3 regions of the Lysinibacillus sp. S1 genome follow, and region 1 is predicted to be linked to each of the others. Evidence: riboswitches for the same ligand, from Rfam matches in the RefSeq annotation. Region 1 holds a riboswitch; each other region holds the start of a gene.
The links. A riboswitch is a leader RNA that binds a small molecule or an ion and turns the genes downstream of it on or off. The one in region 1 is predicted to bind cobalamin.
Positions count from the first base shown of each region.

Region 2: it holds a riboswitch for cobalamin, as region 1 does, so the genes downstream of both, ACHZEU_RS10965 (ABC transporter substrate-binding protein) here and ACHZEU_RS23285 (energy-coupling factor ABC transporter permease) in region 1, are expected to answer to the same signal.
Region 3: it holds a riboswitch for cobalamin, as region 1 does, so the genes downstream of both, ACHZEU_RS15625 (hypothetical protein) here and ACHZEU_RS23285 (energy-coupling factor ABC transporter permease) in region 1, are expected to answer to the same signal.

Region 1 is NZ_CP173154.1:4,619,121-4,623,359, forward strand. Features, by position in the region: gene ACHZEU_RS23270 (energy-coupling factor ABC transporter ATP-binding protein) at 1-138, opposite strand, end outside; gene cbiQ (cobalt ECF transporter T component CbiQ) at 135-908, opposite strand; gene ACHZEU_RS23280 (energy-coupling factor ABC transporter substrate-binding protein) at 914-1,186, opposite strand; gene ACHZEU_RS23285 (energy-coupling factor ABC transporter permease) at 1,190-1,936, opposite strand; cobalamin riboswitch at 2,085-2,270, opposite strand; cobalamin riboswitch at 2,523-2,705, shown strand; gene ACHZEU_RS23290 (ferredoxin) at 2,851-3,222, shown strand; gene cobJ (precorrin-3B C(17)-methyltransferase) at 3,227-4,239, shown strand, end outside.
Region 2 is NZ_CP173154.1:2,171,342-2,175,580, reverse strand. Features, by position in the region: gene ACHZEU_RS10975 (class I adenylate-forming enzyme family protein) at 1-181, shown strand, start outside; partial or broken gene ACHZEU_RS10970 (acyl-CoA dehydrogenase family protein) at 183-1,850, shown strand; cobalamin riboswitch at 1,908-2,091, shown strand; gene ACHZEU_RS10965 (ABC transporter substrate-binding protein) at 2,228-3,196, shown strand; gene ACHZEU_RS10960 (FecCD family ABC transporter permease) at 3,193-4,194, shown strand; gene ACHZEU_RS10955 (adenosylcobinamide amidohydrolase) at 4,191-4,239, shown strand, end outside.
Region 3 is NZ_CP173154.1:3,134,235-3,138,473, reverse strand. Features, by position in the region: gene ACHZEU_RS15635 (tyrosine-protein phosphatase) at 1-275, opposite strand, end outside; gene ACHZEU_RS15630 (ABC transporter substrate-binding protein) at 421-1,371, opposite strand; gene ACHZEU_RS15625 (hypothetical protein) at 1,355-1,912, opposite strand; cobalamin riboswitch at 2,070-2,268, opposite strand; gene ACHZEU_RS15620 (glutathione peroxidase) at 2,393-2,938, opposite strand; gene ACHZEU_RS15615 (hypothetical protein) at 3,019-3,573, opposite strand; gene ytvI (sporulation integral membrane protein YtvI) at 3,664-4,239, shown strand, end outside.

The DNA of each region.
Region 1 (4,239 bases):
CGATTTTCCTGCGCCATTATGCCCGAGTATGGCGATTTTTTTACCTTTTGGAATGTCTAATGTAATATCTGACAACGCCTTCGTACCATCCGCATAGGCATAAGATAATTGGTTGAGTTTAAAATAAAATGCTGTCATGTAAAATACCCTCCATATACGATGAGGACTAGTAAAATAGCTGCCATGCCTAGCCAATTTTTCTTGCTATAAGAGCCCATCTCTTGCCAGTAGACAGCCTCGCCTCCACGTGATTGCATGGCATTGTTGAGCTCTCGGCTACGCTGAAACATTTCCACAAATAATGCCACAATAAGCATGGAGACAGAGCGTAGCCATTGCATCGGTGAATGATAGCCAAGACGTGCTTGCTGGGCGAGATGTATATTTTGCATGCTTTCTAAAAACATAAAAATAAAACGATAGATTAGTTCGACGAGCTCCACTAATAAAGAGGGAAGTCGCCATTGTCGTAGCACATAACATATTCCTTGTACGGAAGTGGTTAGAATTAAAAAGTATAAACAACTAATGCTACCAAGGACAATAAAGAACAGCTGTTGCGCTGCTAAAACACTTGCATTCCCAATAAAGACAGTCCAATTCCTAAATGTAAACGACCAAATATGGGCAGGGAGTGTATTCGTTGATGATGTAAAGGAAAGTAAAATAGATACGAGACTTGTTAATAAGAAAAAGCTAGGTAGCAATAATAATTTGCCGTAGTATGCAAGCGGAATTTTTGCACCTAAAWTGATAAAAGMACTCATTACAAWAMATGTWATGAGTGAAAGTCGTTCATCTCTCATGWTGAGCGTTATGAGAAGTAGTCCAAGTGAAAATATCATTTTTTCTARCGGATGAACGGACGCTRGCTTATTCAGATAGGCATACTTATCAATGAGTAACATAATGGTTAACCTTCTTTGGGTTTGCCACGCATATAGCCGATGAAGTAGCCAATAAAGCCAGCTCCTATAGCTGCCTGTAGCACGAATAATAAGCTTTCGATTTCACCACTTGGTGGCTCCCATAGACTTTCAAACCATGGTTCATATTCCGCATTGATTTCACCGATAGCTGCTTCTGCTTCTCCATCAGCACCACCAAATTCAGCACCTTTTTGTATGAATAAGGGAATGATGGCTAACAACACAACAATTGCTAATAACAATAAATTTTTTTTCATTTGTTAATGTGCCTCCTTTGTTGAGAAAACACGTAACGTTTTTAATTCGCTAACATTGTATTTTTTCAAGAAATTCATCACAATGACCGTTAAAATTCCTTCACTCAMTGCTAAAGGAATTTGAGTTAAGGCAAAAATACCTGCAAACTTTGTAAAGGATGCCATAAAGCCTCCAACCTCTGAAGGAAAGGCTAGTGCTAGTTGTACAGAAGTCACAATGTAGGTACCTAAATCACCAAGCATAGCTGCAAAGAATATGGCTAGTGAAAATGACAACCCTACTTTTTGAGCCCCTTTAAAGACAAAGTAAGCAATAAAAGGACCAACAATAGCCATAGAAAAGGCATTAGCCCCTAAAGTTGTAATTCCTCCATGAGCTAATAATAAAGATTGAAATAATAAAACGATTGTTCCAATTACACTCATTGCTAGAGGGCCAAAGAGTACTGTCCCAAGTCCTACACCAGTTGGGTGAGAGCAACTACCTGTAACTGAAGGGATTTTTAGGGCGGATAGCACAAAGGCAAAGGCCCCTGAAAGCCCCAAAAGCATTTTTGTTTCAGGATTTTCATCAATGGTTTTTCGAATAGAACGCAATCCTAGAATGATAAATGGGATAGAGATCACCCACCAAAAAATAGCCCATTCGATTGGTAAAAAACCTTCCATGATATGCATGGCAAAGGCACGTTTTGGCACGATTAAAAAGGCCAGTAAAAAATAACTAAGTTTCCACCATGATAATTTCAAAAAGCTTTCCTCCTAACTAATTAATAGATTTTTAGAATATTGCGTGCGTAATTAAAAAAAGCACTTCTCCTTAGGTGGAAAAGTGCATAGCTAAAAAAGCAAATAACAGTCTCATCTGCTAAGCCGCACACCTATCCTCGTAGGTTGAAACGATCACTTATTTTTCGGCAGGTCTCCTGGCTCTAGTTCAATGCTTTATAGGTCTTCCCATCCGTTGGACAGTGACATATTCTATAAAGCTCCCTATTACAGTGGCGGGACCGCGCCGGACTCAAACCGGCTTCCCTTTTAAGCAAAATGACAAGCACTTTGCACCGAAAAACATTCAAATTGTGAGATTTCACGACAAAGTGTAACATGAATTTCCATAAATATGCTATACCTTTTATAAAATTTTTAAAATTAAAGGTCAACGGTGAATATTCTGATAAAAGTTTGTGCGCAAATTATATAGATTTATATAAATTTCATATCTAGTTCCATTCAAAATTGATAAATTTGTCATAAATTTTTAAAGAAATATTGAAATTTTAAAATAATAAGATATGATAAAGACAGTTTTCTATTTAAAATTCTAATAAAAATTTCATATAAAACGTCAATAAGTGCTCGAATAGCTCGAGATAATAGGGAAATTGGTGAAAATCCAATACAGCCCCCGCTACTGTAATAGCTGATGAAATCGCAAAGCCACTGGTACAAACTTGGGAAGGTGCGACAGTAAAATGAAGCTTAAGTCAGGAAACCTGCTTATTTGATTGTGCATGCAAACTTTTCGGAGGGAGAAGTTGAAGCGAAAGCGGGTACCTGTATTTCATTCTATTCGTTTTTATTTGGCTTCTACAAAACCTTTACTCTTCGTTATAGAGTAAAGGTTTTTCTTTTTCCAAAAAGCAAATGAGGGGAGACAGAAGATGACAACTTGGAATTTAGAGGGGATGAAAACACATCTCTTTATTTGCAATGGCAGTAGCTGCATGAAAAAGGATGGGGAGGAAATTACCTTAGCCATTCGAGATGAGATACAACGGCAAGCACTCGATCAGGAAATACATACGACAAGAACGCGCTGTAATGGACGCTGCAAGGATGCTTGTGTGGTAATCGCTTATCCTCAAGGAAACTGGTATCGTGTGCCATCAACAGAGCATGCTAGAACACTAGTACAAGATTTACATCATGAATCCTTATACAACGAACATGTCTTTACACTTCGTGAAGGTACATTACAGCGTACTGCTCAAACAACTGCCATTAAAGGGATCGAAAAGGTGAAAGAGGGGTAACAACATGGCGCAAAAAGGAAAAATTTTCGTAGTAGGCTTTGGACCTGGAGATTTTAAGCATATTACGACACGTGCAGTAGAGGCTTTACAACAAAGTGATATGATTATAGGCTATAAAACCTATGTAGAGCTGATTCAAGATTTAGTAAGTGCAAAATCGATTGTTAGTACAGGCATGACAGAAGAAGTGTCGCGTGCACAGGAAGCCGTTCGTCAAGCCGAAGCAGGGAACATCGTCTCAGTAATTTCGAGTGGTGATGCAGGCGTCTATGGCATGGCAGGATTAGTCTATGAGGTGTTAATTGAGCTAGGCTGGACAGAAGCAACAGGAATTGAAGTTGAAATTGTTCCTGGGATTTCTGCGATTAATTCATGCGCTAGCATACTTGGTGCACCTATTATGCATGATGCTTGTACAATCAGTTTGAGTGACCATCTAACACCTTGGAATTTAATTGCAAAGCGTGTCGAGGCAGCTGCAATGGCGGACTTTGTCATTGCTTTATACAATCCTAAAAGTGGACGTCGAACAAGACAAATTGTCGAGGCTCAACGAATACTCTTAGAATATCGTTCGCCAGACACACCAGTTGGGCTTGTGAAAAGTGCCTATCGAGAACGTCAAGAAGTGACCATGACAACACTAGCAGAAATGCTAGAACATGATATTGGTATGTTGACAACTGTCATTATCGGGAATTCGTCAACATTTTTCTATGACAATAAGATGATTACGCCCCGCGGTTACCAACGTAAATATACCCTGGGTGAAGAGAAACAGCCATTACGTCCACATCAACGTTTACGCGAAGAAAATGAACCTTGRGCAATGAACCAAGAGACAGGAACAGCGCGAAATGACTTTACGGCTGACCCTAATGCAGGGCGCTTTAATAAACCCAGTATAGCCGCTACGCCAAAGCCGAAAAAAACAGCTCTTGAAATGGCTACAGCGGCACTTGCAATGGTAAAAGGGACAAGCGCAGTCAAAGTAACACCGAAGCTTGTACAGCAAAA
Region 2 (4,239 bases), 2.3 Mb from region 1:
AACTGTAAAGGCGGTGTATTCTGCTAAACAAGACATCCATGAGGAAGCTTTGAAAGCTTATTTAGAGGAGCATCTTGCAAAGTTTAAAATACCACGTATTTTTGAAAAAGTAGAAGCGCTACCACGCAATGCATCAGGCAAAATATTAAAACAAAATTTAAAGGGGCAAGAGGTGAGATAGCATGAAAGTATTACAACAAGAAGCAATGCGTACTACGAACTTTTTTACTGAAGATGACACGCTTCAAAAAATAGTGGAAATGATGTTAGATAAAGAGTTTTTATCCTATGCCCAACGAGAGTTAACAGATTTTGGTGAGCTATGTGCAGGTGATATTGATGCGAGGGCAAAGCATACAGATCGACAGGGTGAGCCTCGCCTTCAAAGATATGATGCCTATGGTGAAGAGATATCAGAGGTTTGGGTTAATGATGGCWWRYWKAYAYRMYTTGAAGAGACATATAATACTGGGATTGTAGGTTATGTACACAAGCATATTCCGCAGCTAGGACACAAGGGGAATTATGTTTATAGCTTTYCACAAGGTTATTTGCTATCACATGCAGAGCCCGGTTTTTATTGTCCAGTAACATTGACAATGGCAACTGCCTATCTATTAGATCATTATGCAGATGAAGAGGTAAAGCAGCGTTTTTTACCACATGTGTGTGCAACAGGTGACACAGATTTATATGAAGGTGCGACCTTTTTAACAGAACGTCAAGGGGGCTCTGACGTAGGTGCAAATGTGGTGGAGGCGAGAAAGGATGGCACTGCTTATCGTCTATATGGTGAAAAATATTTTGCATCCAATGCGGGCATGTGTGGTGTAGCGATGGTATTAGCACGKCTAGAAGGTGCGCCAGCAGGTTCCAGAGGCTTAACATTGTTTGCAGTTCCTTGGCGCAAAGAAGATGGAACAACAAATCATCTACGTATTCGCCGACTGAAAGATAAGCTAGGCGTTCGGGCAGTTCCCTCTGGTGAGGTAGAATTTGATGGTGCACTTGCCTATGTTGTAGGGGAGCAAAATAAAGGGATTTATTATATGCTAGAAGCACTAAATCTCTCTAGAATTTGTAATGCAGTCGCTTCAATTGGTATTATGCGTCGCGGCTTCTTAGAGGCAAAACATTATGTAAGCAATCGACATGCATTTGGCAAGCCCTTAACACAGTACCCTATGATTCAGGATACTTTAGGGAAATTTGCAGCTAAGTTGCACGTGGAAGTAGCGACAGTTTTTGATCTTATCCAATTATACGATAAAGTGACAAGTGGACAGGGAACTCAGCAAGATCTTATTATGAATCGTTTATATATTGCCATTATGAAAAAGGAAACAGCAGAGCAAGCTGTTCATTATGCTAGTGAGGCAATTGAATTACACGGAGGTAATGGCTATATAGAAGACTTTGTAACGCCCCGCTTATTAAGAGACGCCCAAGTGTTAACGGTGTGGGAGGGTACGGCTAATATTTTGGCCTTAGAACTCATTCGTTTAGTAGATAAGTTTCATGCTCATGAACTGTTTGTACAGGAGATGGAGGAACGATTAGACAAATTAGCTGACAGCTCACTAGTACAAATCGTTAAAGAACAATTGGCGAATATGTCTGTGAAACTGCAAATTTTTAGCGCTTTAGACGAGGCAACGAAAACTTTTGAAGCTAAGGGTATGGCGGAAAAAATGGCTCACCTTTATGAAAGTGTCATAGCGGTTGAGTGGGCACATAAATTTGGTGGGAAATATGAAAAACTAGCGGACGTTTATTTAGAACAGACATGGTCATTAAGAGAAATGGGTGCTCAAATGAAAACAGTCCAATACTTTTCTGAAATTGTATAATGGCCGGGGAGTCGTCTTGAATGGAGGCGACTTTTTTCATTTTCATGTATAATGAAATCAACTGAATATTATKAAGGTTCTTTACTTAAGTAAAGTGAAAAGGGAAATCGGTGTAATTCCGATGCGGTCCCGCCACTGTAAGTGTGAGTTTTTTCAAATGATGCCACTGAAGATTTCGGGAAGGCTTGAAAAATCGCAAGTAGCACTAGCCAGGAGACCTGCCTTTATAACGACATGACAACCTACGAGGATAGGGTGGTGGATTTTGTATCAGTTTTTTTGGTGCGATTTTGCCCCCTCATCGATCAAAGATGAGGGGTTTTATTTTGATGTAGAATAAAGCGAAATGTCGCACGGATCAACGAAGGAGGATTCACATGAAGAAATTTTGGAAAATAGGATTATCAGCATTTTTAGCAGTAGGCTTGCTAGCTGCTTGTGGGCAGGAAGCAAAAGATAACAAGCCATCTAACGAGCAGCAAACACAGCAAGAAACAGCACAYGTGGATGAAGCAACATTCCCAATGACGATAACAGATGCCCTTGGTAAGGACATTACACTTGAAGCACCTCCTGAGAAAATTGTTTCACTTATTCCAAGTAATACTGAAATCCTTTTTGGACTAGGTTTAAATGATGAAATAGTTGGTGTTACGGACAACGACGATTATCCGCCAGAGGCAGCTGAGAAGGATAAGGTTGGCGGTATGGAATACGATATTGAAAAAATTATTGCCTTAAAACCAGATATCGTTTTTTCACACGAATCTAGCATGTCTCTTTCAGAAGAGGCTATTGCACAGCTTGAATCAGCAGGTTTGAAAGTATTTGTTGTAAAAAATGCACAAGACTTTAATGAAACATATACAACAATTGAGCAACTTGGACGTGCTACAGGGAAATTACCAGAGGCAGAAAAAATTGTCGCTAATATGAAGGCAAAAGTAGAAGAAGTTTTGTCTAAAGTCAAGGATGTTGAACCCAAAAAAGTGTTAGTTGAAGCATCAGATGAGCCAGATATTTATACAGCTGGCAATGGTACATTTATGAACGCTATGCTTGAAATGATCAATGCAGAGAATGTAGCTGTAGATGGCGATAATTGGTATAAAATTGATGCAGAACAAATTATCGCAAAAAATCCAGATGTCATCGTGGTGACATATCATTATMTACCAGATAWTTTAACGAAAATAKCAAAACGTGCGGGCTTTMATACGATTAATGCCGTAAAAAATAATGCGATTGTGCAGGTAGATGAAAGTACGACAAGTCGTCAAGGGCCACGTTTAGCTGAAGGTCTAGAAGAATTAGCAAAAGCAATCTATCCTGAGGTATTTAAGTGAAAAAAATAGCACTAGCCTATACATTAACATGTACGCTTCTTCTTATTAGCATCTGGTGTGGCGTAGCGATAGGCTCGGTTCATATTCCATTAGAAGTATTGTGGAATAAGGCGGTTGATGAAACAGCCGCCAATATCTTTTGGAAAATTCGTTTGCCTCGCGTGTTATTAGCGGGACTAGTAGGCGCATCTCTAGCTATTGCTGGAGCAGCTTTCCAAGGTTTATTAAAAAATCCATTAGCAGATCCATATACACTAGGGGTTTCATCAGGGGCTTCTGTTGGTGCTGTTTTAACGATCTTTTTTAGTATTTCTATACCTGTTGTCGGTTTGTATGCGCTGCCAATCTTCKGTATGATTGGTGCTATCATTACGATGGTAGTTGTTATGAGCTTTGCTAGACTCGTAGACCGCTCATTAAAAATGGAAACGTTGATATTAACAGGTGTTATTTTTAGTTCTTTTTTAGGTTCCCTTATTTCATTAATGATTGCCTTATCTGGTGAAGAATTACGTCAGGTAATAGMCTGGCTACTTGGTTCTGTTTCGATGCGTGGTTGGCCATATGTCCAAATGATCATTCCTTTTGTGATTGTTGGTTCAATTATGCTATGGACACAAAGACGAGAATTAAATGTTTTGTTGTATGGTGAAGAGCGAGCAAAACATTTAGGTGTTAATGTAAAGCGCAGTAAATATTTGATATTAACAGGTGGCTCCATGCTAACTGGAGCAGCTGTAGCAGTTTCTGGCACAATTGGCTTTGTAGGATTAGTAGTGCCGCATATGACAAGGATGATTTGGGGTTCTGATCATCGCCACTTATTACCATTATCTTTTTTCAATGGTGCAACATTACTCATTATTTGCGACTTAGTAGCACGAACAATCATTGTGCCAAGAGAGCTACCAATTGGTGTTATTACGGCATTTATTGGAGCACCTGTTTTCTCCTATATTTTTTATAAGCAGCGAAGAAGCAAGGGGGTACGGGCATGATTGTTGTTGAACATCTATCAGGTGGCTATGAAGATGTACCAATCG
Region 3 (4,239 bases), 1.5 Mb from region 1:
TGATTACCCTTCGCTGGGATTTGTATATATTGAGCATGCGAGAACACTGGGTTAGGATTATGATACGCCTCATTGTTATCGCGATAATCAAAAATGGTCTTAATCCCTAACGTTTCAAATAGCTCTTTATCCGACAGTGTCATTTTTCCAAGGGCAGCTGAGCGGTAAAATAAACCGTTCTTTACCCTACGCCCATCTTTTGTTTTATATCCACCCATGTCTCGGAAATTATAGACTGCTTCAAATGGAATTACCTTTGTCTCTAATTGCTCCAATCACTACACCTCCTAAGATTATCAAGCATACTTACTTTTATTTTAAAGAACAAACTACATTAATTCCAATTTTCACGCTAGGTAATAATTTAAACCACATAAAAAATGCTAGCTGAATAGCTGACAGCTAGCATGGAAACATTTCTTATTTAAATAACTCTGGGTACACAGCCTTCGCTACTAATTCTACAGCTTCACCAATACGCGGACCAGGTCGATTAGAGATATCTGTATCAATGGACAATACCGCTTTGTTTTGAATAGCTTTCACAGTATTCCAACCATCTCGTCCAAGAATTTCTCCTATTGGATCTTCTGTATAGTTTACTGTTGTTAAAATAACATCTGGATTTTTCGCAATAACATCTTCCTCATTCACTTTTGCCCAGCTATTCAAGTCAGAAAAAACATTATTAACATTAGCTGCATCTAATATTTCTTGCTGGAAAGTGCTAGAGCCTGCTGTATATATGTCTGGCTTAGGGCTAACCTCTAAATAAACATTTTTCGGCGTTTTTACATCCTTCACCTTCGTTTGTACTTCAGCAATTTTCGCTTTAATCTCTTCGTTTAATTTATTTCCTTTATCAGGAACATCCATCACAGCAGCAATTTGTTCGATATCTCCATAAACATCGTCGAAAGTAGTCGCAGATTGAATAACAAACACTTTAATTCCTGCGTCCTCAAGCGGCTTTAGGGCATCCTTATCACCGATTGTATAAGCAATGACAACATCTGGCTTTAACGCTAAAATTCTTTCACTGTTAAAGTTCATAGTATCCGAGACACGTTCAATTTTTTGTGCTTCCTCTGGGTAAGTATCGTACTCAGTTGCTCCTACAATTTTATTGCCAACACCTAAAGCAAACAAAATTTCAGTATTACTTGGTTGTAAAGATACAACTGTTTTTGGTACTTCATTAAACTCTATTTCCACTCCACGGTCATCTGTCACTTTATAGCTTGTTTTCTCTGCTTGTTGTGTATCTTGCGAAGCATCTTTATTTTTTGTATCTTCAGCAGTGCCACAGCCTGCTAATACCAGTGCAAGTAAGAGCACTGATAGCCATTGGAAATTAAATACTTTTTTCATTGTTATTCTCCTTTTTCTTTTTCATTGGGTAGGATTTACTAATAAACGGTATTTCCGCTATTCCAGCTTGCTGATTCATAAAAACAGCCATGACAAAACATACATTAGCTAATAAACCAAGGTAATCGAAAAGAATAGCTGGAACCTCTCGTTCTTCTGATACTTTGTGTAAAGTACGATATGATTTTTTTGCCTCACTGCGACAAAGATGTAAGGCTGCAGCAGCCTCTGTTCCTTGAGGTAAAACAAAACTTTGAATCTCTTCCTTCACATGGCGAACGTAAAAATCATAACGTTCACTTAACCAAGATAAATCCTCTTCAGTTACTGCTAATTTCCCACGTACTGAGCCATTCACATGATAAGCCATAGGTAACATAAGCAATAAATCCTCAGCAACAACTTGAACATCCTCTTTTTTTACCGCAGCTAATGCAACTCCTAGATGTGTTGTCAGGCTATCTGTTCGAATTTCAAAATCGACCGTTGAAGCTTTCTCACGCATAAATGGATAACAAGAATAACGGGCATCTTTTTTCACTTGCTTCCCCCCTATTTTCTATAATGAAAAATTCTTATTTGAAAGGCATAAAAAAGTCGCTCCTTTTTGCAAAGGAACGACAAAAATAACATAATGAGCCATCAAACTAGACAAAGCCTATGTATTTGCCGTATATCCTCCTAGCTTCCGAGAAGTTTTTATACGTTCAAATAAAGGTCGGTCTCCTGGCTTGTACAGTTCGTCACATGAAACGAATGTGTTATAAAGGACCTTCCCATCTTCTTTGAGACAGTGGTAAATCTTTATAATGGCTGCACTTACAGTTGCGGAAACAGCTCCGGTTTTTCACCGGATTCCCGATTATGCTAATTCGCACCTTTATTCTGCAAGAATATTTCATVTGTAAAGCAGTTTATCATATATGCTTCAGAAAAAATAGCTGTGCTCAGTTTTAAAATATAGCATTATTTCTACTTGAAGAGAAAACCCTAACTAATTTTTACATTATTAAGAAATTTACTATAATAGTGTTTCAATTGCTTTTTCAATATCGAGCTGTGAATCTGTTGGTTCAAAGCGTGCGACGGACTTACCATTAGCATCTACTAGAAATTTTGTAAAGTTCCAGCGAATATTACGACCATCTAAAAAGCTTGGGGCAAGTTGAACAATTGCTTCTGCCAACATTTTCTCCTGCATACTTGCCTTCCCAAACTCTCGGTAATCCACTTCATGCTTTAAATAATTAAAGAGTGGATGGGTAGCCTCTCCATTTACCTGTACAAGCTCAAAAATCGGGAATGTGACCCCATAGTTTACCTTGCATAGATGCTTAGTTTCCTCCCCATCTTCAGGATTTTGATGGCCAAATTGATCACAAGGGAATCCAAGAACTACAAAATTCTCTTTTCCATATTTATCATACATTTTCTGTAAGTCTTCAAATTGATATGTAAATCGGCATTGGTTTGCCGTGTTAACAATTAACATTGTTTTTCCACGATATGTTTCCATCGATAAAATTTCGCCATTAGGCTTCCGAACTAGATAATTATAAATGCTCATGCATAATCCCCTTTTTTCATTCATTATAGTTGACTATTCTATCGTTCATCAAAGAATTTGCACAAAAAAACACCACCTCGCTACTTTGAACGGATGGCTGACTTATACTTCTTTTTATATTTAGCATCTTGTTCTTCATTAATTAAACGATGGGCAATATCTAATAATTTCGAGTCATTTGTTTGATCATATAACTTTTTAAATGACATAATAATATCCTGACGAATAAGAGATGGCTGTTTTTCATCTATACATGTTTGAAATCTTTTAGCTAGATACGATACAACCAAATCTCTTTGTACTGGACCCGCCTGTCCAATTTTCCAAATTGCTTGTAATGCATGCCTTGCCGTAGCAGATTGTTCATCGTAAGTCACAGCCCAAATCTTTAAAAAATCCTCCAAGACCCTTTCTTCTGGATCACTTTTTGCAGCTAAAGCGCATAAAATTTGTGCAGCACGTGCACGAGAATAACCATTATTGTATGTAAGTGCTTTTATTAGCTGTTCCCAAACTGCATATGTCCAATCTACGGGTTCCTGCATAATTTTCATTAATTCCTCGTAAGATTCATATTGAATATCGCGATCATGCTCTGTTAGATTACTAAAAAGTTGCAAAATCTCTTTTTCCATAATTCATCCCTACCTTTATTGTTTCAGAACGTAATAAAATTTGATTTATGGTACACTTAACTTAATTTTTTTCGCAAAGAAGGTGAGTTTATGAATAAATTTAATGCTAGGAAATTGATTTTTCGGTTGATTGTGATAATATCACTACTTTTAGCTGTCTATTTTGTTATCCCAGTGTCCATGCCTTTAATACTTGCTGGGATTAGTGCATTTTTCTTAGAACCAATTGTCATGTTCTTTAAACGGAAATGGAAAATGTCACGGAAAATAGCAGTTGCTTTTATTTACATAGTGAGTGTTATTGTTATATCTATTATTTGTTATCTTTCTATTACACAAATAATGACACAAATAATTTTACTATCTAAGCAAGCTCCCTATTATATTTCCAAGCTATCAGATATGTGGCTTCATATGCAAGAAAATYTTTCTAAATACACAGAAGACTTTCCACCTGAAGTAAGTGCTTCGCTTCAAAAAACCACTATGGATTTCATAAAGAAAGTCGAAGAATCCTTTTTAAGCTTCTTTAATTATAGCAAAGTTTCTGCCTTCTTTTCAGAGATACCCAGCCTATTTATCAGTCTTCTCGTTTATATGATTGCGCTATTCCTATTTATGCTTGATTTGCCTAAGTTAAAGCAAATCACTTATAAATATTTAAAG